Regions from separate parts of the Cronobacter malonaticus LMG 23826 genome, predicted to be linked through region 1. Evidence: predicted binding sites of a transcription regulator. Region 1 holds the regulator's gene; each other region holds the start of a gene.
The links. Region 1 encodes Fur, which represses iron uptake genes when iron is present. Its sites were predicted from a motif close to ATAATAATGAGAACNACTATCAA; they were not measured.

Region 1 (3,282 bases):
GAGGCGCTGCTCTCACAATTCCCCAAAGCCCGCGCGCATGTGATTGCGGGCGCAGGCCACTGGGTGCATGCCGAAAAACCGCAGGCGGTGCTGCGCGCGATTCGTCGCTTTCTGGAAACTGATTAAAAACAGACCGACCGGCGCCCTCGCGCGCCGGATGCGTTGGCGCGCTTCGCTGCCTCATGTATGATGGCGCGCTGAAATACCGCCGGGCCACGCCACGGCAGCCTGTTTCCCCTGTCTATACTCATACCATGGCAAAAGAACAAACGGACCGCACAACGCTCGATCTCTTCGCGGATGAACGCCGTCCGGGCAGACCGAAAACCAATCCGCTGTCGCGCGACGAACAGCTGCGCATCAATAAGCGCAACCAGCTTAAGCGTGACAAAGTTCGCGGGCTTAAGCGCGTGGAGCTGAAGCTGAACGCCGATGCGGTAGACGCGCTGAACCATCTCGCGCAGGCGCGCAATATCAGCCGCAGCGAGCTGATAGAAGCGATGCTGCTCGCGCAGCTGAAAGCCTTGCAGGAGTAAGGTCTGGTCTGAATTTTACCCAAAAGGACGGGGCAATGTAGCAGAGAGTGCACCCGGCGCCTGATACCGTTTCCGCACCTTCTTCTGTTCTGCTATGATTGCCCTATCTGTGGGCGTTATGCCAGCACCATTACATTTAGATTCAAGAGGTTATTCTTCTTATGGCAATCGTAGGCATCTTTTTCGGCAGCGACACCGGCAATACCGAAAATATCGCAAAAATTATCCAGAAACAGCTCGGGACTGACGTTGCTGAAGTGCATGACATTGCTAAAAGCAGCAAAGAGGATCTGGAAGCGTTCGATATTCTTCTGCTTGGCATCCCGACCTGGTACTACGGCGAAGCGCAGTGCGACTGGGACGATTTCTTCCCGACGCTCGAAGAAATTGACTTCAACGGCAAGCTGGTAGCGCTCTTTGGCTGCGGCGACCAGGAAGATTATGCAGAATACTTCTGCGACGCGCTGGGCACCATTCGCGACATTATCGAACCGCGCGGTGCGACCATCGTTGGCCACTGGCCGACCGAAGGCTACCATTTTGAAGCCTCTAAAGGTCTGGCGGACGACGATCACTTCGTTGGTCTCGCGATTGACGAAGATCGCCAGCCGGAACTGACCGCTGAGCGCGTTGAAAAATGGGTCAAACAGGTTTCCGAAGAGCTTCATCTGCAGGAAATCATCAACGCCTGATGATAAGCGGCGCGGGCACCGTTCCGCGCCGTTTGATAGATAAAAGCAATGAAAATAATTGCTACAAATTTTTAACTTTCCCTCACTACGCTGTACAATGGCTTTCTTAATTATCAGGCTCTCCACGTGAAAACGCTGGCTGGCCCACGATTTTTAAGCTCTTTTTTGCCGGACGCTTGCGGTTTTCATTTAGGCATGTCAGTTCTATAATGAGACGCATTCATCTTCGGCGTATCCGATGTATCGCTCCCTTCCGGAGCGAGTCGTTAAGCAACAGGACAGATTCCGCATGACTGACAACAATACCGCATTAAAGAAAGCCGGCCTGAAAGTCACGCTTCCTCGATTAAAAATCCTCGAAGTGCTGCAGGAACCGGTCAATCATCATGTCAGTGCGGAAGACCTCTATAAGCGTCTGATTGACATGGGTGAAGAGATTGGCCTTGCCACGGTCTATCGCGTACTTAACCAGTTCGACGATGCCGGCATCGTCACTCGTCACAACTTCGAAGGCGGTAAATCCGTTTTTGAGCTGACGCAACAGCATCATCACGATCACCTGATTTGCCTCGATTGCGGCAAAGTGATCGAATTCAGTGATGACTCTATTGAAGCGCGTCAGCGTGAGATCGCCACGCGCCATGGCATTCGCCTGACCAACCACAGTCTCTATCTGTACGGTCACTGCGCGGATGGCGACTGCCGCGAAAACGAACACGCCCACGAGGCTGGCGGGAAATAACACTCGCACATTGCATCATCCAGGCCGACATTTGTCGGCTTTTTTATTGCCTGAAAACGCTGCACCGAAAACAGAAATGTATTTTTTTAGATAAACTTAAAAAGTTAGGGTATTTTAATACAGCGCACAATGCTTAATTAAACCACATATATTTTATTAAATCGAAATTCAGAAAAGATAAATATCTTTATCACTCAATCGTTTAGACATCAGATTATCCCTGTTTCTTCTTTTATCTCTCCTGCCCCTTATTGCAGCAATAAAAATCCATCCATTAAGATACAGCAACGATTTAATTTTATTTTATATAAGGTAACCAACATGGTCTTACCCCCTAAACCGCTTGCTGAGATTTACCGTATCGCGGATATTTTCAATAGCTACGGCAACTGGTCTCGTGCAGAAAAAAATACGCTGATCCCGCTTCGGGACGGGGAGATCTGCATCATTCGCGGCGGTCAGTTCTCTCTGATGCGCCAGAGCGATCGACTGCTTATCGAAAAAAGCAGTGCGCCGTCGGTGCTGGGTCTGGCGAGGAATTTAGGTAAAACTCAATTCGCCAAATTACAGGCGGATTCTGAATGTCATTATCAGTTAATTCCTTTTGATTATTTCATTCAGGAGATCGAAAAAAATCACTGTCAGTTACATCTGCTTATTTTGTCCTCATGGATTATTAATATGCTTTGCTATCGTGAAGAAATTATGATGGGGCGAAACAGCTATAGCATGATTAAAGCAAATATCGATTGTCTGGCGGCAATGGATGAGTTCATGCGCAACCGGATTAACGTGGCTGATTATATTGTTAAAAAAACCAACCTTTCCCGCAGCATGGTGATGAAAACCCTTTCTCAGTTGCGCGGTGCGAAAAATATTGAGATAAGCAAAGGCAAACTGGTCGCGGTTCACCATCTGCCTGAGTCGCTGTAAGGCATACGGCACCCGACATGAAAAAGCCAGCCCACAGGCTGGCTTTTTTATTGCGTTACGGCTGTACGTTATCAACACGGCTGTAGCGTTTACCGTCACTGCTGACGCTGCGGACCTGCACGGCACCCGTCACGCGTGGCGGCTTCGCATCGTCGTAGCGCTGCCAGCGCGCGCCGCCGTCAGTGGAGTATTCCATTGCAACACCAGGTAAGCTGTTGTTCATCCGCAACACGCCGTTGTTAATCCGCGCGCCCGGTACCGGCAGGCGGAACTGCACGCCCGCTTTTTCGAGCTTCGGCAGTTCACGGCTGCCCGCCAGGTTCGCAAAGCGCGTCCAGTCGTCATGAAGCGCTTTTACGTCCACCAGATGGGTCTCGCC
Region 2 (3,282 bases), 1.0 Mb from region 1:
CATCGTTACGCCAGCGTAGTACGCGCGGCCCGGTTCGTTGTAGGTGGAAGCGCCTTCGTTTTCGCGATACAGCGTTTTATCGAACAGGTTGCTGACGCCGCCGTTAAGACGCAGATCTTTGGTCAGCGCATAGTTTACGCCCACGCCGACGATGGAATACGCGCCGACTTCTTTACGGGACAGATTGCCTCCGTCTTCGAGACGAATTTCCGCCGCCTGGCGCGGCTTCTGGCGGCCGTAGAAGGTCCAGTTCAGGTTAGTCGAGAGCTTATCCGTCACCTGCCAGTCCAGCATGGTGTTCACGGTATATTTCGGGATAACCGACAGCGGGTTGCCGTTCTTTTTCATCTCCGACTTAATCATATATGTGGCGTTAGTACGCCAGTTCAGCGCATCTTTCACCACCGGAATGGTCAGGTTGCCTTCAAAACCTTCCACCACGGCTTTACCACCGTTTTCCCAGCGCAAAATATTGTTGCCGTTAGAGGCGATGCCCACCACGCGATCGCCGGAGACGATTTTGTTACGGTAATCGTTACGGAACCAGGTCAGGCCGGCGTCAAAGCCATCTTTGGTGTATTCCAGTCCAATTTCTTTATTGATGCTGATTTCTGGTTTCAGATCGTCATTGCCGAGCAGATAGCAACTGCCGCTCACCCCAATCGGGCAACCGTTGCCGCGCGTGGAAAGCAGATAACCTTTACTGGACTGATACAGATTCGGCGCTTTAAAAGCGCGCGCGATACCGGCTTTCAGTTTTACGTTATCGCCAAGCTCCTGAGAAACGTTCAGGCTCGGGCTCCAGTTGCCACCGAACTGGTTATGGTGATCGTAACGCAGCCCCGGAATGACGGCAGTGCCGGGCAGCACGTCGATATTATCTTCGAACCAGACTGCGCCGATGGTCGCACTGTTTTTGCTGCTGCGCGACGCGGCATCACCGGATATGTCGCCAATGGTCGTGCCGCTGGCATTGGTGGCCTGCATGGAAGCCGGATCGTTAAGCTCCTCGCGATCCCATTCGGCACCGAGTGTGACGGTCTGATCGACCAGCAACTGGAGCGGTACATTGATTTCGCTGCTGGCGCGATAGTTTTCCAGGCGGCTGGTGCTGTATTTTTCGTTGGTGATCATCCCTTCAACGCGGCCCGTGGTGCCTTCCTGAAGTCGGGTGTTATTGGTTTTTTCGTAATAAAAACCGGTTTTTGACTGACCCCAGTCCCAGATGCCGTTGTGGGTAATACCGTAGCTCTGACGATACATCCGGTTGGTTTCGTGGCCGTATAGCGACGGAACAAGACCGTTAGGGCTGGCGTTACTGTTGCTATTCTGCGTGTCGCCCGCGTAAATATTGCCCTGGCGGCTGTAGCCGTATTCAAAATCCAGGATCTGCTCCGGCGTAATTTTCCAGGAGATAACGCTGTTAATATCCTTGTTACGCACGCCTTCGCGCCCGGCGGCGTAAGAGCCGTTCTGCGCGGTATTGATGTCGTAATCGTCGGCATCGGTTTTATTGATATTGCCATAGAGGCGCATCGTCAGCGCGTCGCCCGCCAGCGGACCGCTCAGGCTGAAGTTTGCGCGTCGGGTGGCACCTTCTTTGTCGTTTTCCGGCTGGTTGGTGAAAAGCGACAACGAGCCGTGCCAGTCATTGGTGGGGCGTTTAGTGATGATATTCACCACGCCGCCCGCGGCCCCGCTGCCGTAACGCGCCGCCGCCGGGCCGCGCAGCACTTCAATGCGCTCGACCATTTCCGCCGGCACCCAGTTGGTGTCGCCACGCGTGTCGCGCTCGCCGCGCCAGCTATAGCGTACGGAATTGCGTGAAGTGACCGGGACGCCATCGACCAGGATTAAGGTGTTTTCCGGCCCCATACCGCGAATGTCAATCTGACGGTTGTTGCCGCGGCTGCCGCTCGCGCTGTTACCGGTCAGGTTTACACCGGGCATTTTACGAATAATGTCTGAAAGGTCATTCACAGGTGGGTCTTTCTCGATGTCATCAGCGGTGATAATGGAGACGCCGGGCTGCTGTTTCAGCGCCTGTTCGGCCGTTGCCTGAACCACCATTACGTCGCCGTCGTTCATTTCCGCCGCCTGCACCACACCAGCGCCGCTGCCGAGAAGAGAGGCTACCGCCAGCGCAAGCGGTCTGCGAATGCCATGCTTTTTTTCAAACATTATCAATTATTCCATTATGTGTAGAAATGTAATCACCTGTCCGCATGATAATGATAATAATTATCATTACAACACAAAATCGGGATTCTCCATGATTTCTCCACAATCGCTTCATCATTGTGCAGGTGACTGTAATGGCTTACAAAAGCTGGCGTGTCGCGGGGAAGGCACATAAAAAAACGCCCCGGGCGTTAACCTCGGGGCGTTGTTTTTCAGTAAAGCGGAAGGGGGTTATTTCTCTTCCTGCGGCATATGGCGGTAGATGTAAACACCGCTCAGCAGGGTGAAAACCAGCGTCAGGCCAGGGATGCCAAACACTTTAAAATTCATCCATACCGCTTCCGGGAGCCAGAACGCGACGTAAATATTCAGCAGGCCACAGAAGATGAAAAAGAGCGCCCAGGCGATGTTAAGACGCGACCACGCATGCGCGGGCAGGGTAATTTCTTTGCCGAGCATGCTCTGGATCAGCGGCTTTTTCATCACCCACTGGCCAATCAGCAGCGCGCCTGCGAACAGGGCGTAAATGATGGTGACTTTCCACTTAATAAATTCCGCGTTGTGGAAATAGATAGTCAGCCCGCCGAACACCGCGACCAGCACAAAGGTCACCAGGGTCATTTTTTCGACCTTGCGGTATTTGTACCAGCTATAAATCACCGCCAGCGCGGTGGCGACGATCAGCGCCGCTGTCGCCCAGAAAATGTCGTGCAATTTATAGACGACAAAAAAGACAATCAGCGGCAAAAAATCGAGTAACTGCTTCATACATCGGTTCCGTAAAAGGCCCGCGAACGACCACCGCCGCGGGCAGAAGGGTTATTCCCGGATAAGCATATACAACCGGAAGAGATAAATAAGGAGCAGCGCAGTCAGCAGGTTGCTCAGCGTTCCCGCGACCACCGCGCCGATTTGCGGCGTCAGCGCGGCAAACGCGGGCGCGAACAGCAGCAGGGCGGCGCGGGCCAGCAGCCACAGCAGTACCGCAGGCGCAACGAGACGCATATTGCGCCACGCAAGACGCATGCTGTTACGCATCGCGCCGAAAATCCCGGCTTTATCCTGCGCCATCATTACCGGTGCCAGCGACAATACAATCGC
Region 3 (3,282 bases), 1.8 Mb from region 1:
GTTGTTCGAGCGTTATCGGGTGCCGGTCAGCGCGGTGATTCTGGAGGTGACGGAAGAGCAGGCGCTCTCCGGGTCGGAAAACACGGTGCAAAACATCGCGCTGTTACAAGCGCGAGGATTTTGCATCGCTATTGATGATTTTGGCACTGGCTACGCCAACTTCGAGCGGCTTAAAAATTTACAGGCCGATATTATTAAAATCGACGGCTGTTTTATACGTAACGTGGTGAGTAATACCTTTGACGCGCTGGTGGTGAAGTCGATTTGCGATCTGGCGAAGGCGCGTTCGCTGACGGTAGTGGCGGAATTCGTTGAAACCACGGCGCAGCGCGATCTGCTCTTCGCGCTTGGGGTGGAATACATTCAGGGCTATCTGCCGGGGCGGCCAGAACGGCTTGAGCACGAGGCATAAAAAAACCGGGGCTGGCCCCGGTTTTTAACGCGTCGTGTTTGATTACAGCACGAGTGCGGCGATAGAGGCGGAGAGCACACTCACAAGCGTAGAGCCGTACACCAGCTTCAGGCCAAAACGAGAGACCACGTTGCCTTGCTCTTCGTTCAGGCCTTTGATAGCGCCCGCGATAATGCCGATAGACGAGAAGTTTGCGAAGGAAACCAGGAACACCGACAGAATGCCTTCCGCGCGCGGAGAAATGGTGCCCGCCAGTTTCTGCAGATCCATCATCGCGACGAATTCGTTGGAGACCAGTTTGGTCGCCATAATACTGCCCACCTGCAGCGCTTCGTTAGCCGGCACACCCATCACCCAGGCAACCGGGTAGAAGATGTAACCCAGAATGCCCTGGAAGGAGATGCCCAGCACTGCGGCGAACAGCGCGTTCAGGCCGGAGATCAGCGCGATAAAGCCAATCAGCATCGCGGCCACGATAATCGCCACTTTGAAACCTGCCAGAATGTACTCGCCCAGCATCTCGAAGAAGCTCTGACCTTCATGCAGGTTAGACATCTGCAGATCTTCTTCATTTTCAACGCGGTACGGGTTGATGATGGAGAGGACGATAAAGGTACTGAACATGTTCAGGATCAGCGCCGCCACCACGTACTGCGGTTTCAGCATGGTCATGTACGCGCCGACGATAGACATGGACACCGTGGACATCGCAGTTGCGGCCATGGTGTACATACGGTTGCGCGACATCTTGCCGAGAATATCCTTATAGGCGATAAAGTTTTCTGATTGTCCCAGAATCAGCGAGCTTACCGCGTTAAAGGATTCCAGTTTACCCATACCGTTCACTTTAGAGAGAACCGTACCGATAGCCCGGATAACAATCGGCAGTACGCGAATGTGTTGCAGAATACCGATTAACGCAGAGATAAAGACGATAGGGCATAGCACTTTCAGGAAGAAGAAGGCCAGACCTTCATCGTTCATTTTGCCGAAGACAAAGTTTGTCCCTTCGTTAGCAAAGCCGAGCAGTTTTTCAAACATATCGGCAAAGCCTTTAACAAAGCCAAGGCCAATATTTGAATTAAGGAAGAACCAGGCCAGCAGCACTTCGATAACCAGCAGCAGGCCAATATAAGGCAGACGAATTTTTTTGCGGTCGTGGCTGACCAGCAAAGCAAGCAGCGCTACAACGGCGAGCGCTAAAACGAAATGAAGGACGCGGGACATATTTGCTCCAAATATGAGGCAGGTTTAATTTCGGTGCACATTCTATGCAACAACCAATTAGAAAACGAGATCTGCAACACACTATAGTTACGTCATGTGACCAAATGCCAAAAGAGTGATCAAACATACAAAAATGTTATGTTGCGTAAAGCAGTGAAAGGTTATCTTTCCCTGCTACACTTTTAACATACGTGGCCGCACGGCATAGTGTTTTCCGCGTGTTCCTCGATCTTAACCCACCTTTCATTGATTTCAGCTATCAGAGCCATCAAAGATTGTCCGGTTTAATGAACTTGATAATCATTCTCATTTTGATAGCATGAAACATAGCAAAGGCTATATTTCAGAGGCAGAGAATGAACCACAGTCGCGTTGAGCAAAATCGTGGCCGTACAGCGCGGAAGTTAAGGCTGGCGCTGATGGGGCCAGCTTTCATTGCTGCCATTGGCTATATCGATCCGGGTAACTTTGCGACCAACATTCAGGCAGGCGCGAGCTTCGGCTATCAATTGTTATGGGTCGTCGTCTGGGCGAACCTGATGGCGATGCTGATTCAGGTGCTCTCGGCCAAGCTTGGCATCGCCACCGGTAAAAACCTGGCGGAGCAGATCCGCGATCATTACCCGCGCCCGGTCGTCTGGTTTTACTGGGTACAGGCGGAGATCATCGCGATGGCGACCGATCTCGCGGAATTTATCGGCGCGGCGATAGGCTTTAAGCTGATCCTCGGCGTCTCGCTCCTGCAGGGCGCGGTGCTGACGGGTATCGCCACGTTTCTGATCCTGATGCTGCAAAAGCGCGGGCAAAAGCCGCTGGAGAAAGTGATCGGCGGGCTGCTGCTGTTTGTGGCGGCGGCGTATATTGTCGAGCTTTTCTTCTCGCAGCCGAAATTGGCGGAACTCGGTAAAGGGATGCTGATCCCAAACCTGCCGACATCCGAAGCGGTGTTCCTGGCCGCAGGCGTGCTGGGTGCGACCATCATGCCGCACGTTATCTATCTGCATTCGTCGCTCACGCAAAACCTGCATGACGGTTCTCGCAAAGAACGCTACTCGGCGACCAAATGGGACGTGGCGATCGCCATGACCATCGCCGGTTTTGTGAATCTGGCGATGATGGCGACCGCCGCGGCGGCGTTCCACTTCAGCGGACACACCAAAGTGGCGGAGCTCGATCAGGCGTACCTGACGCTCGAACCGCTGCTGAGCCACGCGGCGGCGACCATTTTTGGTTTAAGCCTGGTGGCGGCGGGGCTTTCCTCTACGGTTGTGGGCACGCTGGCCGGACAGGTAGTCATGCAGGGGTTTGTGCGCTTCAGCATTCCGCTCTGGGTGCGTCGCGCGGTCACCATGGCACCGTCGTTTATTGTCATTCTGATGGGCCTTGATCCGACGCGTATTCTGGTGATGAGCCAGGTGCTGCTGAGCTTTGGTATCGCGCTGGCGCTGGTGCCGCTGCTCTTTTTTACCAGCAACAAAATGTTGATGGGCGAACTGGTGAACACGCCATGGGTAAAACGTACAGGCTGGGCGATTGTCGTACTGGTGGTGGCACTCAATATCTGGCTGCTGGTGGGCACGGCGCTCGGATTATAGCGACGTAAAAGACGTAAAAAAGGCAGGCGCGGAGCCTGCCTTTTTCGT

Region 2: the regulator Fur is predicted to act here: its motif matches at 2,226-2,248, upstream of AFK66_RS08675 (TonB-dependent siderophore receptor).
Region 3: the regulator Fur is predicted to act here: its motif matches at 1,933-1,955, upstream of AFK66_RS04925 (Nramp family divalent metal transporter).

Annotation. Positions count from the first base shown of each region.
Region 1 covers NZ_CP013940.1:2,831,403-2,834,684, forward strand. Annotated here, with positions in the region: gene ybfF (esterase) at 1-126, shown strand, start outside; gene ybfE (LexA regulated protein) at 255-536, shown strand; gene fldA (flavodoxin FldA) at 698-1,228, shown strand; gene fur (ferric iron uptake transcriptional regulator) at 1,518-1,970, shown strand; gene AFK66_RS13355 (helix-turn-helix domain-containing protein) at 2,292-2,903, shown strand; gene AFK66_RS13360 (beta-N-acetylhexosaminidase) at 2,959-3,282, opposite strand, start outside.
Region 2 covers NZ_CP013940.1:1,810,255-1,813,536, forward strand. Annotated here, with positions in the region: gene AFK66_RS08675 (TonB-dependent siderophore receptor) at 1-2,181, opposite strand, end outside; gene AFK66_RS08680 (septation protein A) at 2,413-2,949, opposite strand; gene AFK66_RS08685 (YciC family protein) at 3,001-3,282, opposite strand, start outside.
Region 3 covers NZ_CP013940.1:1,064,220-1,067,501, forward strand. Annotated here, with positions in the region: gene AFK66_RS04915 (EAL domain-containing protein) at 1-412, shown strand, start outside; gene AFK66_RS04920 (NupC/NupG family nucleoside CNT transporter) at 455-1,639, opposite strand; gene AFK66_RS04925 (Nramp family divalent metal transporter) at 1,996-3,234, shown strand.